2 linked regions of the Pleurocapsa sp. PCC 7327 genome follow. The protein of the gene in region 2 interacts with the protein of the main gene of each other region in a pairwise test. Links are inferred from orthologs where the notes say so. Each region holds a gene or a part of one and is shown on either strand. Other genes may lie near its edges. The genes, in order: PLE7327_RS19685 and PLE7327_RS10925.

Region 1 (3,639 bases), 1.9 Mb from region 2 along the record:
CCGTAAAACTGCCTTTTTGATTTTGAAAGATCACCACTCTGCTTCTGAAGCTCGCTCGTAAGGTTCTCCTTCAAATGGTTGTATGCCAATGCTAGGATATTCATCGTCATTGGGACCAAAAATTCGAGCAAAAGCTTCTGTAAGATATTGAACAAAGTTTTGTAAAAAATTAGTAATAGTCATATTTTTTTCTCTCCTATTCTGCTTGAGAACTTTGATTAAATTTTCGTGGTGCCAGAGAAGAAATTAATTCGGTCTTTACTTATCCTTGATTATCTCGACCGAATTAGAGATTGACACCCAATCGAAATAATTATTGAGGGATTGTTAGATTACTTTGTTTTTTCTGTCGCTTGTTTGTATTTTTACGAAGTTATATGTAGTTTTGAGCTTGATGGACTTCGCTTAGGTCAGGCTTGATGAGCGGATGAGCGATCGCTAGTTTTTAACTTCCTCTAGCATGTCAATCCATATAGAATAAATTGCGATTTGTCAATTCTTATAGATATTTTGTTACATAATTGTTACTTTTGTTTATAATATGACAATAACCCTGCTTGGAGCTTAAATTTTTTAAGATCGAGCAAAGGGTTCATAGTTTTGTTATCTCCCATTGACATTGAGTTCTCCTATCCTAACCTCGGTAAAAACTGAGGTTTTTTTTTGAGATTGAAGATGCCCTTGATATAATACATTTGTTCCGATCTATTGCGGGATGGTACGTAGGATAATAGAACTCCCCCGTGAGCAGATAACAAAAGCACGGGAAGGACAGAGGGGGGTGGGGAGTGCGGGAAGTGTTGGAGGCAGGGGGAGAAGGGAAACAAGGCTAACCACTAACAAATGACCAATGACCAATGACAAAAGACAACTGACCAATTCCTACTAACTACTCCTAAATCTAAAATCTGGAGAACGCAGTCGCCGCACGCCGCTTGCATTAACTTTCAGCACAACGGCGACCAAAATCGAATCACCGATAATATCAAATCCGGTTGAACGACCACAATAACAAGTCCCGCTCGCGACCAAGATGGTCGCACTACATATTATGACTAATTAAATGGATTTGATATAACTGGTTAGCGATCGCTGGTCACTGATATATGTCTTACGAACCTCTGCATCACAAATACCGCCCTCAAACCTTTGCTGACCTGGTGGGACAGGAAGCGATCGCGACTACCTTGACCAATGCCATTGTCAGCCAACGAATTGCACCTGCCTATCTATTTGCGGGACCGAGGGGAACGGGGAAGACATCTTCAGCAAGAATTTTGACGAAATCTCTCAATTGTCTGTCAAGCGAGCGACCAACGCCAACGCCATGCGGAAAATGCGAGGTTTGTCGGGCGATCGCGCGGGGTTCTGCCTTAGACGCGATCGAGATTGACGCAGCCAGTAATACGGGAGTCGATAACATCCGCGATCTCATCGAAAGAGCGCAATTTGCCCCGGTACAGTGTCGCTACAAGGTTTATGCGATCGATGAATGCCATATGCTCAGCACTGCCGCGTTTAATGCCTTGCTAAAAACCTTAGAAGAACCGCCAGAACGGGTAATCTTTATCCTTGCCACTACCGATCCCCAGCGAGTTTTGCCTACGATTATTTCTCGCTGCCAGCGCTTTGATTTTCGGCGGATTCCTTTAGAGTCGATGGTAGCCCATCTAAAGTACATTGCCAGCCAAGAAAATATCGAGATTAATGACGAAGCGATTATTTTAGTCGCACAAATTGCCAATGGCGGATTGAGAGATGCTCAAAGTTTGTTGGATCAATTAAGTTTATTGTCGGGTAAAATCACCCCCGATCGCGTTTGGGATTTAGTCGGTTCTGTCGCCGAACGGGATTTACTAAAGTTGCTGCGCGCGATTGCTTCAGATAAGGCAGAAGCTGTGCTAGAACAATGCCGCCACTTAATGAACCGAGGTCGAGAACCCTTAGTCATCTTGCAAAATTTAGCCAATTTTTACCTCAATCTTCTCATTGCCAAAACTGCACCCAACCGTCCCGATATGGTTGCCGTTACCTCGTCAACTTGGCAGCAATTGTGCCAGGAAGCGCAACGCTGGGAATTGAACGCAATTCTGCGAGGACAACAGCACCTCAAAGACAGCGAGGCACAACTAAAAAACACCACTCAACCGCGCCTGTGGCTAGAAGTTACCTTACTGGGATTATTGCCATCTGCTTATCATCCTGGGGGAGCCGTCGTCGGACAACCGCCAACTAGCTCAGAAATCGCGCTCTCTCGTCGAGCAACGCAGCTACAGCCTTCTGCTAGCAATTCTATGGCAACGACTCCATCCATGCCGCCACAGGAAAAACCGCGATCGCAATTACCCACTCCCGCACCTCAAGCAATAGACTCTCCTGCTGCGCCAGTTCCCGTTGCCGACTCAATTTCTCAAACGCAAATTTGGCAAGCATTATTAGAGCGCCTTCAAATATTTACCCAAGCTTTGCTCCGTTCGCATTGTCATCTAATTAGTTTAGACGAAAACGTCGCTTGGATTGGAGTTAAAAACGAGCGTTTACTCGGACTGGCGAGGGATAAACTGACTGAAATTGAAGCAGCTTTTCAGGCTGTTTGTCACCATCGAGTTAAGGTTCATTTTCAAGTCGCAGTACCAACGGCTCCTGAGTCGCATTCAGAAGAGTTATCTAATTCTGACGCGGGGATGGAAAGAAAGGAAAATGGGGAAAATCGCCATTCCTCAAGTTCGACTGCCAATGAGTCCTCAAAAATTATAGAATCGCAACCGATAAGCCAACCAACAGCAGCCCAACCAGAAAAAATATCGCAGCAACAGTCTCTCTCTTCTGTCAGATCCGAGCAGAGCATCAATAATAATGGCAGGAAGGAAACCCGACCTGGTTCTCTTGGTATTTCCCCATCTCTTGCAATAAAGAATGGCTCGACTTCAGAGTTTTCTTGCGAAGATGAGCTTCAGAAAGCGGCTGAAAGCTTAGCTAAGTGTTTTGAGGGAGAAATCGTCCACCTGGATCGCCCTATCAATGACGAATTTCCCACAACCAATGAGAAAGCAGCAGATCTTCGGGTTTCCCAACCCCTTCAAGAAACCAAGCCGGATTTAGAGGAATCTCCCCCGACCCCACAGCGACTGGATTTGAGCAATTTCACCGATGAAGATGACATTCCCTTTTGAGCTGAACTCTTCTCCCAAAAAGGTTGACACTCATGACCTCAGCTAGAGATAATTGTAGTTTGTGTGAACTTTAAACTTATTTGATAAGCTCTTGGCTAACGTCATTGTAATTGGTGCCCAATGGGGCGACGAAGGAAAAGGTAAAATAACAGACTTGTTGAGTCGGTCGGCAGATGTAGTCGTACGTTCTCAAGGTGGAGTTAACGCAGGACATACGATTGTCGTCCGAGGACAAACCTTTAAACTGCACTTGATCCCCTCTGGCATATTGTATCCCGACACCGAGTGTATCATCGGCTCTGGGACGGTAATCGACCCGCAAGTGGTGCTTGAAGAAATCGATCGCCTCGAAGCGTTGGGGGTCTCGACTAGCAATTTGATGATTTCCCAAACTGCCCACGTAACGATGCCTTACCATCGAATTATAGACAAGGCAGCTGAAGAACGCCGAGGCGATCGCAAAATC
Region 2 (17,437 bases):
CTACCTTAGAAAACAAAGCGATAGAATATCGAGATATCGTCAAATCCGGCAGAACCCACTTGCAAGATGCCGTTCCCGTGAGACTGGGAGAAGGATTTAGGGCTTGGGCGCAGATTTTAAGCGATCATAGAGCCAGGATAGAACGAGCGGAAGAAGATCTATACTTGCTCGGTTTGGGAGGAAGTGCCGCAGGAACGGGATTGAATACCCATCCTCAATATCGCCATCGCGCTGCCGAAATTCTCTCTCAATTGATTAACAAACCGCTAAAACCCGCTCCCCATCTCATGGCAGCTATGCAAAGTATGGCTCCCTTCGTCAGCGTTTCTGGGGCCTTGCGAAACCTAGCCCAAGATTGCATCAAAATTTCTCACGATTTGCGACTGATGGATTCGGGACCAAAAACGGGGTTGAAAGAAATCCAACTTCCGCCCGTTCAACCCGGTTCTTCGATTATGCCTGGGAAATACAATCCAGTCATGGCAGAAATGACTTCGATGGTGTGTTTTCAGGTGATGGGATACGATACGGCGATCGCGCTTGCAGCTCAAGCGGGACAATTGGAATTGAATGTGATGATGCCGCTGATCGCCTATAATCTGATTCACAGTATCGAAATTCTCGGCAATGCTATCGATGCTTTGAGTAAAAAGTGTATCGAGGGAATTATGGCAAAACGCGATCGCTGTCTGGCTTATGCCGAAGGCAGTCTCGCTTTAGTTACTGCTCTCAATCCTCACATCGGCTATCTCAATGCTGCTGCGGTCGCTAAAGAATCTTTGGAAACGGGCAAGTCTCTCCGACAAATCGTGCTTGAGAAAGGACTGATGACTGAAGAAGCCTTGGCAAAAGTTCTCGATTTAGAACAGATGAGTGCTATGCCGCAAGACTGACTTATTGGAATGGTTTTATGATGACAGAAAAGTGAATGCCATCTTCTTGCCAGGTATTGCCATCAAGATTGTCTTCGACCAGAGGAATGCTCCAGTCGATGCGGGCGCTCAAAAAATCCCCCATTTGCCACTGCAATCCCAAACCAACCGAAACTAGGGTTTGAGGATCGCGATTAGCCACTCCGGCATTGTTCTAACCCGTACCAACGTTCCCTTATTGTTATTAGTTAGTCTTTAATTGTTGTTTTTTTTGATATTATAAGAATTGGGATAAGATGTTTCGCTTCGCTATCGCTACGATCGACATGACATTGACTGCTATATATTACAATTTTAACAGCAATCAATTCTGACAATAAATATTAAAATTATTTGAAAATATTGTTAATTCAAAAAGAAAATTCAGTGAGATTAATGCGCAATCATCTTATATTAATAAATTTATTTTGCCGATGTTTTATTTTACAGAAAATACGCTCAATAACTCTCATTTTTTAAGTGGGAAAGGAAGCACCGTTTTATCCTTTGCTTTTTGTATTTTGTCCCTTATCAAAAGTCTTTTGTTCTTTCTCCTTTTCCCAAGCGAAGCTTGCTCCCTTCCCCCCAATCCCAATGACCGATGACCAATCACACTCTCATTCCTGTCATAAATGAACGGAGATAAGTTAATCGTTCAATCGCAATTAATAGTTTTTAAATCAAGTCCTTTTTCAAAAATTTTATCAATCGGCAGCATTTGACCGTCAGTTGTCATAAATTTATGGTCTTTAGTAGCGCGAATAATTGAACCATCTTCTAAGCAATATTCAAAAATTTCTTGTTTGCCGCGATCGTGCCACTGCGCGATAGGTTGAGTATAAACAAATCCATTTTGATTGACCGTGTAAACGGTGCAATCTATTTGTTCTTCGACAATCTTACCAATGGGCATTGCCCCATATTCAACCGTTAAAATTTTTGTGTCATAACTGAGACAATATTCAGCAAAAAGCATCATCTGATCGAACAATTCTTCAGCAATTTCGCGAACGACTCCATTTCTAGTTGCACCATCAATAAAAATCTCGCGATGCTTCTTCATTTCTTCGGGTTTCTTTTTACCCATGGCACGACGCAATAGATCGGCTTCTCCTAGAGAATATCCGGCTAAATCTTGCGCCATTTTCATGATTTGCTCTTGATAAACGAGAACTGCATAAGTTTCTTTTAGAATTGGTTCGAGTAGAGGATGTTCGTATTTAATCGGTTCTCGACCGTGTTTGCGGTTAATAAATTTAGGAATTAAACCTGCATCTAAAGGTCCGGGTCTATAGAGTGCCAAAATAGAAGAAACATCTTCGATTCCAGATGGTTTTAAATCTTTTACTATCTGACGCATTCCATCAGATTCTAATTGAAAAATTCCTTCTAAATCTCCAGATTCTAAAAGTTTATGTGTTTTTTCTACATCAGGGGGTAATTTTTTAATTTCTCCTTTTGCTAGAATTTGTAGCGCTTTTCTTTCATCAATTGGCAATTGGTCTAAATCTAATTCATGACCTCGATTTTGTTTAATTAACTCGGCGGTTTTCTGGATAGTAGTTAGGTTTTTTAATCCAAGAAAATCCATTTTTAGCAGTCCCAGCGATTCTAAATCTTCCATAAAATACTGGGTAATCGTTGCACCATCATTATTTTTTTGGAGGGGAACAATTTCATCTAACGGTTGCGAGGAAATAACAACTCCTGCTGCATGAACGCCGAAGGTTTTATTAGTTCCTTCGATGCGTATTGCCATATCTACCCAACGCCGAACGGAAATTTCTCCGATTTCTTCTTTACGATCGTTGTAGATTTTTACGGTTTCATTTTCGTAAGCTTGTTTGAACTGTGGTTCTGGCGTCTCATCGGAGATCATTACTTTGAGTTTGGTAGGTTTGCCTCTCGCTACCGGGATTAATTTTGCCATGCGATCCGAATCTGCATAGCTAACGCCTAAAGTTCTGGCAACATCTTTTAATACCGCTTTTGATGTCATGCGGTTAAAGGTAATAATTTGCGCGACGTTACCCTCTCCATATTTTGCAGTAACGTAATCAATCATTTCATCCCGGCGATCGATACAGAAATCTGTGTCGATATCTGGCATTGATTTCCGTTCTGGATTGAGAAATCTTTCAAATAATAATCCGTGGTGAACGGGATCGATGTTGGTAATTTTGAGAGAATATGCAACTAAAGAACCTGCGGCACTTCCTCTTCCTGGTCCAACTGGAATTCCATTATCTCTAGCAAATTTAATGTAGTCCCAAACGACTAGAAAATAGGTTGAAAAACCCATCTTTTGAAGCATTTTTAGTTCATACTCCAGTCGTTCTTTATAAGTTGGATCGATTTCGGCACGCGATCGACATTTGAGGCGTTCCATCAATCCCTGCCAAGCAATTTCTTCTAGATAACTATCTGGCGTATAACCCGCAGGAACGGGATAATCTGGAATTCGAGGTTCGCCTAAAATTTTATAAGGTTCAATTTTATTGGCAACTTCTAAGGTATTATTAATTGCCTCTTCAATAACCTGATCGGGTAAGTGATCGCGGAACAATTGTCGCATTTCTTCAGGTGATTTGACATATTCTGTTCCGCTATAGCGTAGGCGTTTTTCTTCCTGAATTAACTTGCCTGTCTGAATGCACAATAGTGCATCATGCGCTTCCACATCGTAGCAAGAAGTGAAATGGGAATCGTTAGTAGCAATAATTTTAATGTTTAGTTCGCGAGCAATTTTGACAATTTCAACATTAACTACTCGATCTTCTGGATAGCCGTGATCCTGAATTTCCAGATAATAATCGTCTCCAAAAACTTTTTTATACCATTGAGCAACTTCTCTGGCACGTTGTAGATCGCCTGCGAGAATTGATTGAGGAACTTCGCCACCCAAACACGCGCTAGTGACAATCAATCCTTCGCGATATTTTTCTAGCAATTCTTTATTGACGCAAGGACGAGCAAAAATGCCTTTTCCTTGTATTCCTTTAAGGTGAGATATTGTTGTTAATTTAACTAAATTTTTATAGCCTTGGTTATTTTTGGCTAGGACAACTTGATGATATTTCCTACAGCGCTTGTTAACTTCAATGTCGCCGTTAATGACATACATTTCATTGCCGATAATCGGCTTAATCCCTTTGTTTCGGCAAACTTTAAGCAATTCGATCGCGCCGTACATAACACCGTGATCGGTAATCGCGATCGCGGGCATTCCTAATTCTACGGCGCGATCGACGAGATCGGGAATCTGAGAAGCGCCATCGAGGAGGCTATAGTCGCTATGCGTATGTAAACCGACGAAAGACATACTAAGGAAGTAAAAAGGCAAAAGGAAAAAAATTTTAAGGGAAGGTTTTTATTATATAAGGAAAGCTTTCTGTTTCTAAATTAAACTACTTGCCTTGAATGCGATTGTTTACCAACGCTTTCCATTGAGGACTATTTTGGGTAAGGATGCAACCATAAAGTTCTGTTGTCATGGGCAGTACCGTCATCCTATTGTTCGATCTTCGACTTGAGTTGTAGAGTGATTAAAGATTTCAGGACGAAAAACTTGTTATTATAAAATGCAGAATCGTATTGTAGGCTGGAGATATTCTGTCTGCTTCCTCGTTTTATTATTAGGCATTCAAGTTCCCAGACAGGAAATTTTAGCAAATACAGTTGAAGAATCGTTAGTTAGTAAGGAATCTAGAGGGTTTTCTGAATCTCTGTGTCCCAGCGATTTAAAAACAGCAATTGAAACAGTTATTAATCGTCCTGAGTTTAAGCGATCGCGTTGGGGAATTCTGATTCAAACTCTCGACTCTGGAGAGATGCTTTATTCCTTAGATGCTGAAAAATATTTTATTCCTGCTTCCAGCGTCAAATTATTAACGACTGCTGCCGCATTGCTGCAATTAGGATCGCAATTTCGCATTCGTACCTCCGTTTATGGAACGGGAGATATTGCCAATCTTAACACATTAAGATTAGTTGGCAAAGGCGATCCCAGTTTTAGTAGCGATCGCTTAAAAGATTTAGCCCAACAACTCAAACGCCAAGGTGTTCATCGAATATCCAACGTTATTGTTGAGGATAATTATTTCGAGCAAACTGGAATTAATTCTAGTTGGGAATGGGGAGATATTTTTTTCTCTTATGGGACTTCTATTAATAGTCTAATTTTAAACGAAAATTCAGTGACATTAACCCTTTCCCCCCGAGAACCAGATTTCTCCTTAAAAGTAGATTGGTCTGACCCAATTGCAGCTAGACAATGGCAAATAGAAAATCAAACGATAACTGCTTCCGAAGAAACCTCTTCAAGTATAGAAATCCAAGGAAATTTCGGGAGATCGTTTCTAGAAATTCAAGGAGAAATGGCAATCGATTCCGAACCAACTCCTTGGGAGTTAGCTATTGTCGATCCAAATCAATATTTTTTAGAATCTTTTCTTGAGGCGTTAATTGCTCAAGGAATTAAGGTAGAACGAGGAGCGATCGCAAAAGAGTCTAAGGAGAATTCTTTGGGAAAAGAATTAGCCTTCATCGAATCGGATCCTCTGTCGGTTTTATTACAAAAAACTAATCGAGAAAGTAATAATTTATTTGCTGAAGTATTGCTGCAAATCTTAGGCAGCGAATCGCACGATAAAATGGGTTTAGAAGTCGTCAAAGAAAAATTAACCGAACTAGGAGTCAATCCCGAAAGCTACGTTTTAGCAGACGGTTCTGGACTATCTCGCCACAATCTCGTCAGTCCAGAAGCGATCGCGCAAACGTTAAGATTAATGGCACAAACACCAGAAGCAAAGACTTACCAAGACTCCCTAGCCGTTGCCGGAGTTAGTGGCACTTTACAAGAGCGATTTAAGAATACTTTAGTTGCAGAAAATTTGCAAGGAAAAACGGGAACTTTATCGGGAAATTCCGCACTTTCTGGATATTTAACCGTCCCCGGATATCGACGTTTAGTATTTAGTATTATTGTCAATCAATCGGATCGCCCTGCATCGGATTTACGCGCCGCGATCGATGAAATTATCGTGTCAATAAGCCAGTTAAAATCCTGTCAAGAGAAAAGATTATAGCGATTCCCAAGTGAGCGAAGTCGTAACAGGTGCCGGGGAATAAATTAAGCGTCTTATATCTCAAGTACATTAAAATTGAGAGCTTGTACTCTTCGCAACAGGTGCCTGGAAATCAATTTCCAGGCTTACATATCAAGTCCATTTTAATGGACTAAAACATTTATATTATTTAGTCGTCTTTAGACGACTTCACCTATGAGGCAGCGATAGAACATCGCTGACAGACTATTAAGCTACAGCTTATACAACTTTTTCTCCCACTCAAAAGCTGTCTCCACAATGGCTTTTAAATTATCGTACCGAGGGTGCCATCCCAATACTTCCCTAATTCGTTCCGATGCTGCGACAACCCAAGCCGGATCTCCTGCTCGCCTTTCTCCTTCAAAAACCGGAAAATCCACTCCAGATACCTCTTTTACCATCGCGATCGCTTCCCGCACGCTATAACCCCGTCCATAGCCGCAGTTGAGTACCTCACTCTTACCGCCAGCTTGTAAATACCGCAGCGCATCTATATGTGCGGCAGCTAAATCCTCCACGTGAATGTAATCTCGAATTCCCGTCCCGTCAGGCGTAGGGAAATCGCTCCCAAAAATACTTACCGACGATCGCAGCCCCAAAGCTGCCTCGCAACTTACCTTAATTAAATGCGTCGCCTTGGGGTTATACTGACCGATGCGCATTTGTGGATCGGCTCCAGCGACATTAAAATACCGTAAAATGACATAACGAAAACCTGATGCTAGTCCATAGTCTCGAATCATCCACTCGCTCATCAGTTTTGAGCGTCCGTAAGGATTGATCGGTAATGGAGCCATTGATTCTGACACCGGATTTTCTTGTGGATTGCCATACACCGCTGCCGTACTGGAAAAAACGAGCTGATTCACGCCAAAAGCTTGACAGCAACGCAGCAAGTTCAACGTATTGCGACTATTATTGGTGTAGTAATCTAGCGGTCGAACCACCGAATTTGGTACTAAAGTACTAGCGGCAAAGTGCAAGACCGTATCAAACTGATTTTGTGCAAAGGTTCGATATAAGCTCTCGATATCGGCTAGATCTCCAATTGCCAATTCCCCATACAGCACTGCCGAAGGCACTCCAGTAGAGCAGTTATCGTAAACGACGACTTCATAGCCAGCTTCCCCTAGTTGGCGTACCACGTGAGAACCAATATAACCAGCCCCTCCTGTCACCAAAATTTTCTGAGTACTCATCGACCTTTCCCCAGAAAAACAACCCGTATGGTTTTGAGAATAATCATGACATCGAGCAACAAAGAATAGTTTTTGAGATAGTAGAGGTCATAGGCAACTTTTTGGTAAGCATCTTCTACAGAAGCCCCATAGGGATAGTTGACTTGCGCCCAACCTGTAATTCCTGGTTTGACTAAGTAGCGCAAATCGTAATAAGGAATTTCTTGTCTTAATCGGCGATCGAATTCGGGACGTTCTGGGCGAGGACCAATTAAACTCATTTCTCCTTTGAGGACATTCCACAATTGAGGTAATTCATCAATTCGCATGACTCGCAACCAACCTCCCACCCTGGTGATTCGAGAATCTTTCGTGCTAGCCCATTGTACCCCCATCTTTTCTGCGTCGCGATACATCGAGCGAAACTTATGCACTTTAAATTTTTGTCTGTTTAGTCCCGTCCGTACTTGACTGTAGAATATCGGTCCGGGACTGTCGATGGCGATCGCTAGGGAAACTAGCAACATCGCTGGAAGCATTACAATTAGTAATAATCCAGCAATGACAACATCTAAGAGTCGTTTGAGCTTGACGTTGATGCGACTGTGTAGCAGGCTGAATCCAGCCGCAAAAGCAAACCAATCCTCCCTAATTAACACGGGGGGGATTTTTCCCCAAAATTGCTCGTAAAAAGCCGATAGCTCATAAACATATATGCCTCGCAAGCGCATTGCCATTAATTGTCTTACCGTTGCATCCGATAAAGGTTCCTTGTCCTGAGCGATTAGCACCCCCGACCACTGCTGTTGGCACAAGATAGCAAGTTTATCCGTACTTCTAACAGATAAAGCAAGATTGCCCTTAGCAACGGGTTTGTCCTCGCGATCGCTCCAAAAAACAAACTCGGTTTTAGGACTGAAAGCTCGATATTCGCATTCCAGTTGTGCCGCCTCTTCTCTACTGCCAATCACTAACCAACGGCTCTGTTCTATCTTTCGCTGCAACCATCTAACCACAGCGAAACGCGAGATGACTGCCCAGATCGCAAAAAAAACCATGCCCAGCAGCAAAATTCCCCGACCTGTAATCGGTTGGCTTCCCCACAAGCCAGCTATATAAATGAAAGAGCTGGCGAGTCCAAACGTAACTGCTAAACTGAGTAGGACGCGAGCTGGGGTCAAGCGACCAGCAATGTGAACTGCGTATCGATCCAGCCTATAGGTATCTGCTATATACAGTCCTAACAAACACAGTGAAATAATCCCATAAGAAAGTAGGGAATCCCAGCTCATTAAACGATCGATCCGCAACAAAAAGGCAACGTTAAAACATACAATTAGACCAACAATATCGCTGCCTAGCAACAGCCAAGGAATGGTTTTTCGAGAAATAATATTGTACATGCTCCGCTCCTCACCCCTCTTATCCAATGCGATTGAGAAATTAATTGAGCAATTATAAGCGATTGTTTATTGAATTGGCTGATTTTTGAAAGAAGTTAAAAACCTCGTCTTCTCAGTTTTCTTGCTCGTCATAAACTCCTAAGTTTGCCTTTGGATACTTGCTGATAAAATTAGCATATTAGGCGGTTAGAGGCTTAATATTAAGATCGCGTTCTAGTATCTTGACATGAAGCATATCGACAAGCTCCTTTTTGCGGCAGCTAGCACCTATCTCGGTACGGTCTTATTTTGGCTGGTTAGCAACGATCGACTCGCGCTTCCTTGGGCGGCTAAGCCTCAACCTCAACCCGTCGCTCAAACTAAGCAAGTGTCCCCCGCAGATGCTCGATTCATCGCTTACCTAGAGCGCTCGCTCGAACGAATCAAAGCAGAACCCGAAAAAGCTACCGCTGCGGCACCCGCTCCGCCAACGGTTGCCATTCCTCCAGCTATGACTTCCAGCGAACCGCCTCCGCCTCCTGAGAACGCACCGACTATTATTGAAAAGATCTACGTTCCTGTTTATCCGCAAGCCCCGCCAACCTCAGTAGGAGAAGCTCCCAAACCTGCTCCTACAGCAATGCCTTCGCCAAAAGCAGCCCCCACTTCAAAAACCGATAAGGCAGACATCACCCTGGTAGGCGTGCTGGAATCTGGAGATCGCTCCTATGCATTATTCGATGTCAAAGGGACGACTCGGCGGTTCGAGCAGGGCGAAGTTCTTGGTGCTAGCGGCTGGACGCTAGTAGGCATACAGAATCAACAGGCGATCGTCCACTCCAACGGCGCGACTCGCTCTCTTGAGGTAGGACAGGGGTTTTAAAGAAGTCGGAAGTTAGAAGTCGAAAGTCACAAGGATGGGATATAACTAACGAAGAACTAATAACAACCAGCGATCGACAATGGGTTTATTTGATGAAGTTAGTCGGTTCCTCGAAACTCGGCTCGAAGAATTTTTACGCAATAATCCGCATCTGGAGTTGCAAGCGCTCCTAGAGCAACTGCGAGAACAAGAGCAAGGTACGATACGCTTAATTACCGACCTAGAGCGAGAAAAACAGCGCTTGGAAACTGAAATTCTCTCCGTCGCTCAAGATATCAAAACTTGGCATCTCAGAATCGATAAGGCAAAAGCGGCTGGAAGATTGGATCTAGCTCAAGCAGCGCAAGAAAGAGAAGCAGCGTTGTTGCGTCAGGGCAACCAGCTTTGGGGACAAATGGAAGGAGCCAGAAAACGTATTCTCCAGTCCCAGGAGCTGTTGCGTCAGATTCAGCAGAGAAAGCAAGAAGTCCAAGCTAAAGCGGCTCAAGCTAAAGCGACTCAAGCTAAAGCCACAAGCACGTCTAACTGGGATACGATCGGTTGGGATCGGGGAAGCAGTTATAGTAGAGCAACCGACCCTTTAGAAGCGCAATTTCAGCGTTTGGAAACAGATGAAGAACTCGAACGGATGAAGCGCAGTATGGGGCGTTAATCGGGGAATAAATAAGCACAGAAGAGCAGAAGCATTTGTTTGACCTCACGCAAAGGCGCAAAGAAGTATCTCCAACCAACGATTAACAACTAACTATTAACCAATCCTAAAAATCGATCGCAAAAAAGTCTTAATTGGTTCTTGCGATCGCAGAAAAACACGAGCGCAATTTCGTCCCGGCATGCCTGAAATCGATCCGCCTGGATGGGTTCCCGCACCAGTTAAATATAATCCTTTAATTGGGGTTTTGTAGTTGGCAATTTCGGGTAGAGGGCGCAGAAAAATCATTTGGTCGAGGGTCATGTCGATGTGATAGTAATTGCCTTTATAGGAACCCAATCTTTCGCCTAATTCTGCCGGACTTTCTACCCGACGCGCAATTATTGCTTTCTTAATATTGGGCGCGTATTCTGCTAGTTTATCAATGACGCGATCGGCTACTTTATTTTTCAGTTCGTCCGTCCAACCCGTGCCATTTAATCCCGTTCCTTCAGCACCAGCAATCTGATAGGGGGCAAAAAATTCGATCCACAAAGTATGCTTGCCTTCCGGTGCCATCGAAGGATCTAACATTGTTGGAATGTCTAAATAAATCGAGGGATTTTCGTCGGGAATTTCTCCCATAATTGTCAAAGCGTGTGCTTTTTCTACATGTCTAACCGAATCGGCAATCAAGATCGTGCCAGTTAAATATTCATCTTTGTGACCGTAAGCTTCAAAGCGAGGCGGTTCTGAGAGGGCACAATCAATTTTAAGAATTGTTTCGTTGTTATTGACAATTCTGCGTTCTAGCCTTTTTCGCAATTCGGGATCGGCATCGTCTGTATCGGCTTTGTCTATCAATTGCAGGAATAAGCGTTGAGCGTCGATATTAGAAATGACTCCTTTCTTGGCAAGATATTCTTTGCCGCCAGCAACCCGCACGCCAGCGGCACGACCATCTTCTACAAGAACTTGCTTGACTGTTTGTTCGGTTAAAATGACTCCGCCTTTGTTTTTAACTAGCTTTACCAATGCCTGAGTCAGCGCTCCCGTACCGCCGCGCGGTCTTGCCATTCCAGGATTGTGGCGCATCGCCATCATCATCGTGCCTACGGCAATGCCTTTTTGGGAAGGAGGTGCGCCAATTTCCGCCGCTAGTCGCGCCAAAGGCGCTTTGACGATTTCGGTGTCGAACCATTCATCGAGCAAATCTTGAGGGGAGCTAATCATTGTGCGGATGAAGTCAAGCGCCTTTTTGCGGGAACCAGCAACCGCTAAAACGTTTTTGAGGCTGTCGAGATCGTAGTTTCTGACAATATCGACGATCGCTTGGGGTGGTACGTTAAATAAAGGCGCGATCGCGCCTATTAAGCGCGACCAATATTGGATAAACTCGGCATATTTTTGGGCATCCCGCTGGCTGTAACGAGCAATCTCAGCACAGGTTTTTTCCAGGGATTGATAGGCTAGGAAATATTTGCCATCGGGATGGGGACAAAAGACTGTCGGATCGCACCAGAGATATTCTAAGCCGTATCGATTGAGTTCCAGTTCCTTGATGACGGGCCCGAGAAAAATAAATTCGTGATCGATCGCGCAGAGATTAAACTTAAATCCAGGGGCATCCTCTGGCATGGCTTCTTCTGTTGTTGCGGCTCCCCCTGGGACTGGACGCTTTTCGAGCATTAAGACGCTGTAGCCTGCTTTGAGCAAGTAAGCGGCACAAACTAGCCCGTTGTGACCAGCGCCAATAATAATAACATCATAGGATTCCATTCAATTTGCTTCCAATGGTTGCAAAGAAATAATACAGAGCGAGGGCAATCTAGGCTTGAGAGAGTCGATTGTAGTAACTTAAGGATTGGTGAATGTTAATACTTTGATTGTGGGAAGTATGAGAGTTATACTAGCAAAGTCCGGCGCTTTTTATCCAAACGGCTCAGAGGTCATCTGAAAAGTCTGTTTTGTCATTCTGAGTGCAGGAGAAGGTAATGAAGAATCTCTCTTTGGAGTTGGTATACTCAGATGTTTCGCTTCGCTATCGCTACGCTCAACATGACATTCTCACTTTTGGGACAACCTGTCAGTTTTGTACGAGCATCAAGTATGGGCAATCGGGAAATGATTTCTAATTTCTAGTTCCTACTTGCTAAGCAACAGTTTCTAGTCAAGCTTTCAGTTTATGAATCCTGTTATTAAAGTTCTTCAACCCTCCGGTATTTTAGATAGCACAAAAGCGAGTCACTTTCGACAAGAGATTAGCAAACTGGTAGAAGACAAGACTGATGTTGTTGTCATTGATTTTAAAGATGTAACTTTTATGGATAGTTCTGGCTTGGGCGCTTTGGTTCTCTCTCGCGAAATCGTCCTCTCGGCTGGAGCTAAACTTTTTCTTTGTGCGATCAACGAGCAAATTAAAATGTTATTTGAATTAACGAATGTCGATCGCGTTTTTGATATTTTTCCAAGCCGAGAAGAATTAGAAGAAAAAATTTTTAACGGTTCTCTACAACTTCCAAGCGATGGAAGTAACTAATAAAAATTAATTTGCATGATGGAAAGATCGTCATCAAATTGCTTTTTAGTATTCCAAGTTTGAATATAATCTAAAAGTAAATCTAGGTTATGACGGGGCATTGAATGATAAATTCTTAGGAATTTAATAAATTCTTTTAATCCCCAAATTTTGCCATCGGGTCTTTCAATTTCGTAGATGCCATCGCTGAAAAGGTAGAGGCTAGAAGGCTGGATAATCTGACAATCGGCATCGGTATATTCGGCATCGGCAAACATGCCGACGGGAAAACCGGGAGTTTTTAGAGGTTGCTCGATGGTCTTTCCCTGGGCATTGGGAGAGAGCAAAATAGCAGGCGGATGTCCGGCACTCGAATAAGTTAACTGAAGTTTTTTGCGATCGTAAACCCCATACCAAATCGTGAAATATTTATCGTTGCGATGAGTCATTTGAAAAATTTTATTTAACCCTCGCAACACTTCGCTAGGACGATAGTAATTAACTTTACTTAAGCCTCTAGAGCGCAATAAATTAATCACCGAAAGCGAGGGTAAAGCCGCTCGCAAACCGTGCCCGGAAACATCGAGCAAATAGATAGCCAAGCGATCGCTATCTAACCAATAATAATCAAAACCATCTCCGCCCAGTTGTCGCGAAGGAATAAATCGCACGTCAATGGCGATCGATGGATCGTTCAAGGGTTCGGGCAAAATAGAGCAAACGTATTCCGCTGCTTCTGCCAATTCAGCTTCTAAAAGTTGTTTTTGAATTTGCAGATCGCGACTGAGTTGATGCAATCTCAATCCCGCCCTGATCCTTGCCTTCAACTCGTTCATCTCAATGGGTTTGCACAGAAAATCATCTGCCCCCGCATCTAGCCCTTTAACCCGATCTTCAATCGATCCCAAGGAAGTGAGCAAGATAAAAAATGTCGTGGAAAGTTCTGGAGTTGTCTTAATCTGACGACAAACCTCCAACCCGTTCATGCCAGGCATTAACCAATCGCAAATCACTAACGCCGGACGGACATGTAATGCTTTTTCCAAGCCTTCCTCGCCGTTGCTAGCGATAATTGCCTCATAGCCGCATTGAGTGAGGGTTCGCTCCAACAAAACCCGAACGATGCTATCGTCGTCAATAATCAGTATTTTTACCATAAGAGGTTGCGTGCGTGTAGAGAGCGTAAGAAGGCGAGATTAGATTGGAGAAACTTTTAAATTCTCTAACCAAATTTTTGAATCTGAAGTTGACATCGTTAAGACAGTGAGATAATTGGATCGGATGTGAATCAGTAATCAAAGTAAGTAGCATGATACTCCAGTTCGACTGGACGAATAGCCAACAAAAGCTATACCCTAGCCGTATTGATTCAACCTTAGTCGATTTAAGAGGCTTTGAACAGTTGAGACTTCCCATAAGAAGTGCTTTCAAGGTTGAGAGCGCCTTACAAGCATTAGACCTTCTTCTGCAACACTTTGACCGACTTTATCAACCTTGGATTCCCAAAAAAGATTGGTTGCAGTGCCAACTAGCACTAGCGGAAGGGTTTACCAATGCTGTTCGACACGCCCACAGAAATCTTCCCCCTGAAACTCCCATTGAGGTGGAAATCGTTCTGAGTCAGCAAAGTATAGAAATGCGCATCTGGGATCGCGGTTCTTATTTCGATTTAGACGGATTTCTGAAAAATGTTGCCCTGCGCAACGATCGTTTGTCCGGGCACGGTCAGGGATTAGTTATTTTACAGAAAATTGCTTCTCATTTGAGCTATACTCGCACGAATGACGATCGCAATTGTTTGTTAATCGTCAAGCAATTTTCCTCGGAAACCCCAATTGCTGTCAATGACCCCTAGAATTCTCTAACGTTCCTAATTATCGGAAACTATATTAACTCTTTACTTCTGTAATTGTTATGTTTAATTCAAATGAAAAAAATTCAATGCGTTGTATCGCCGCAGTGGCTTTGGGAGCGCTTGCATGACCCACAGCATGACCCACAGGTTGTTGTAGTCGATTGCCGCTTTCAATTAGCGAATCCTCAATGGGGATATCAACAATATTTCGCCAGTCACGTTCCTGGTGCTTACTATCTCGATCTCGAAAAAGACCTCTCCGCTCCCCCGAACAAACACGGCGGACGACATCCTTTGCCCGATCGCGATTTGCTAGCTCAAAAGCTTGCCAGCATCGGCATTGTCTCTGGCGAAACCCTAGTAGTGGCTTACGACGATTCTCGCTTTGCCTTTGCCGCTCGCCTGTGGTGGCTGTTGCGTTATCTCGGACACGATAGGGTTGCTCTCCTCGACGGTGGCTGGCAGGGATGGATAGCGGACGGATATCCCGTCTGCGATGCGATTCCTGCACCCAAATCGGGCAACTTCGCGCCCAATCCTCAACCCGATTGGATTGTCGATATCGAAACGGTTAGAGCGAGGAAAGATTCGCCCTCGGTAGTGTTGCTCGATTCTAGAGACGGCGATCGCTATCGCGGCGAAAGAGAACCCATCGACCCGATCGCCGGGCATATCCCCGGCGCTGTCAATTCCCCTTGGCAACTGGTTTCTAACGAACGAGGCAACCTTCAGCCTCTCTCCAGACAGCAGCAACTATGGGCAGATTATCAACAAGCTGACGAAATTATCGTCTACTGTGGCTCTGGGGTAACGGCTTGCGTCAACCTTTTCTCGATGGAACTTGCTGGAATCCGTACAGCTAAGTTATATCCCGGTGGATGGAGCGATTGGTGTTCCTATCTCATCTAAGTAGGAAAAATTTTGCCTACTTATAGGAATCTAAAAATCGTAAATTTTGCCCTCGGCTTTTTACTAAAAAAAGCTGCTAAAATAGTAGATTAAATTATGTAATTAAATTAGTTATCTTTAAAAAAATTAGGTATGAGCTTTTATGACTTACTTTAATAATTGTACTTGTCAAAAAAAGGATAGACTATCTATTTTTGTCGATGGAAACAACATGTTTTATGCCCAGCAAAAAAATGGATGGTTTTTCGATCCTAGGCGCGTTCTAGAATATTTTACCAGCGATCCTACCGTTACTTTGATTAATGCTTTTTGGTATACTGGCTTAAAAGATTCTCAGGATCAAAGGGGTTTTAGAGATGCATTAATCAGCCTCGGCTATACGGTAAGATACAAAATTTTAAAAGAATATTACGACGATAGTTCCGGTCGCTATTCCCAAAAAGCTAACCTCGATATAGAAATTGTTGTAGATATGTTTAATACTGTCGATCAATACGATCGCGTTATTTTATTTAGCGGCGACGGAGATTTTGAGAGAGCGATCGAACTCCTGCGTTCTAAAAATACCCACATCACCGTTGTATCGACAGAAGGAATGATTGCCAGAGAGCTAAGAAATGCCACCGATCGCTACATCGACCTCAATGACATTCGCGACAAGATCGAAAAAACGGATTCTTAATCTATTCAACTCACAAATTAATGGCTTAATATAGAATTTAAGCCGATATTATCGATAAGTTTTGCCAAAAATTCTCAAATAACGTGCAAATAGTGCCATGAATAATCAACCAGATCGCATTATCATCTTCGATACCACGCTCAGAGATGGCGAACAGTCGCCAGGAGCTACCCTGAATGTAGATGAAAAGCTAACGATCGCGACGGCACTAGCACGACTGGGAGTAGACATAATTGAAGCAGGCTTCCCCTACGCCAGTCCGGGAGATTTTGAAGCCGTTCAAAAAATTGCCGAAGCCGTTGGAGTCGAAGGAGGACCCACTATCTGCGGTTTGGCAAGAGCGACCCAACAGGACATCAAAGCCGCAGCAGAAGCCCTCAAGCCCGCCGCTAAGAAAAGAATTCACACTTTTCTCGCTACATCTGATATCCACTTAGAGTACAAACTCAAAAAGACGCGGCAGGAAGTTTTGCAGATCGTGCCGGAGATGGTCGCCTATGCCAAGTCGCTGGTAGACGACGTAGAGTTCTCGCCAGAAGATGCCGGACGCAGCGATCCGGAATTTCTCTATCAGGTACTGGAGAGCGCGATCGCAGCAGGGGCAACCACCGTCAACATTCCCGATACGGTAGGCTACTTGACGCCTAGCGAATTTGGCGCGTTGATAAAAGGAATCAAAGAAAACGTCTCCAACATTGATCGCGCCATTATCTCCGTCCACGGACACAACGACCTGGGTTTAGCAGTCGCCAACTTCCTCGAAGCCGTTAAAAATGGGGCTAGACAGCTCGAATGCACCATCAACGGCATCGGCGAACGGGCAGGCAATGCCGCTATGGAAGAATTGGTAATGGCGCTGCACGTGCGCCGCCAGTACTTTAACCCCTTCTTGGGACGACCCGCCGACTCCACCGAACCGCTTACAAATATTAATACTAAAGAGATTTACCGCACCTCCCGCCTGGTATCCAACCTGACAGGGATGATGGTACAACCCAACAAAGCGATCGTGGGTGCCAATGCCTTTGCCCACGAGTCGGGCATTCACCAGGATGGCGTTCTCAAGCACAAGCTAACCTACGAAATTATGGATGCCGAGTCCATCGGTTTGACCAACAATCAGATCGTGCTTGGTAAACTGTCGGGACGCAACGCCTTTCGCACTCGCCTCAAAGAATTGGGATTCGATCTATCGGAAACCGATCTCAATAAAGCGTTCTTGCGCTTTAAAGAAGTCGCCGACAAAAAGAAAGAGATTACCGACTGGGATTTAGAGGCAATTGTCAACGACGAAATTAATACCGCACCGGAACTATTCCGCCTAGAGTTAGTACAAGTTTCCTGCGGCGATAATGCTCGTCCCACTGCCACAGTTGCGCT

Evidence for each region.
Region 1: the proteins of PLE7327_RS10925 (region 2) and PLE7327_RS19685 interact in binary tests that used the Escherichia coli proteins (3 or more experiments, as listed by UniProt). The link is inferred for Pleurocapsa sp. PCC 7327 from one-to-one orthologs.

What each region holds. Positions count from the first base shown.
Region 1 is NC_019689.1:4,369,299-4,372,937, reverse strand. Bases 650-3,639 are described here. They hold PLE7327_RS19685 (DNA polymerase III subunit gamma/tau), read left to right. Parts: upstream 650-1,106; coding sequence 1,107-3,173; downstream 3,174-3,639. Other genes in these bases: PLE7327_RS19680 (adenylosuccinate synthase), read left to right, coding at 3,265-3,639. In the rest of the region: PLE7327_RS25000 (hypothetical protein), read right to left, coding at 31-183. UniProt on the Escherichia coli protein: Part of the beta sliding clamp loading complex, which hydrolyzes ATP to load the beta clamp onto primed DNA to form the DNA replication pre-initiation complex.
Region 2 is NC_019689.1:2,436,143-2,453,579, reverse strand. The notes cover bases 1,367-4,585. They hold PLE7327_RS10925 (trans-splicing intein-formed DNA polymerase III subunit alpha N-terminal partner DnaE-N), read right to left. Parts: upstream 4,234-4,585; coding sequence 1,567-4,233; downstream 1,367-1,566. Other genes in these bases: dacB (D-alanyl-D-alanine carboxypeptidase/D-alanyl-D-alanine-endopeptidase), read left to right, coding at 4,493-4,585. Outside these bases: PLE7327_RS10935 (aspartate ammonia-lyase), read left to right, coding at 1-893; PLE7327_RS10930 (hypothetical protein), read right to left, coding at 895-1,074; more of dacB, read left to right, coding at 4,586-5,998; UDP-glucose 4-epimerase GalE, read right to left, coding at 6,232-7,218; PLE7327_RS10910 (sugar transferase), read right to left, coding at 7,215-8,600; PLE7327_RS10905 (hypothetical protein), read left to right, coding at 8,827-9,462; PLE7327_RS10900 (TIGR04376 family protein), read left to right, coding at 9,542-10,114; beta-carotene ketolase CrtO, read right to left, coding at 10,211-11,872; PLE7327_RS10890 (STAS domain-containing protein), read left to right, coding at 12,279-12,632; PLE7327_RS10885 (PP2C family protein-serine/threonine phosphatase), read right to left, coding at 12,629-13,768; PLE7327_RS10880 (ATP-binding protein), read left to right, coding at 14,026-14,466; PLE7327_RS10875 (sulfurtransferase), read left to right, coding at 14,539-15,375; PLE7327_RS10870 (NYN domain-containing protein), read left to right, coding at 15,518-16,057; PLE7327_RS10865 (2-isopropylmalate synthase), read left to right, coding at 16,155-17,437. UniProt on the Escherichia coli protein: DNA polymerase III is a complex, multichain enzyme responsible for most of the replicative synthesis in bacteria. This DNA polymerase also exhibits 3' to 5' exonuclease activity. The alpha chain is the DNA polymerase catalytic subunit.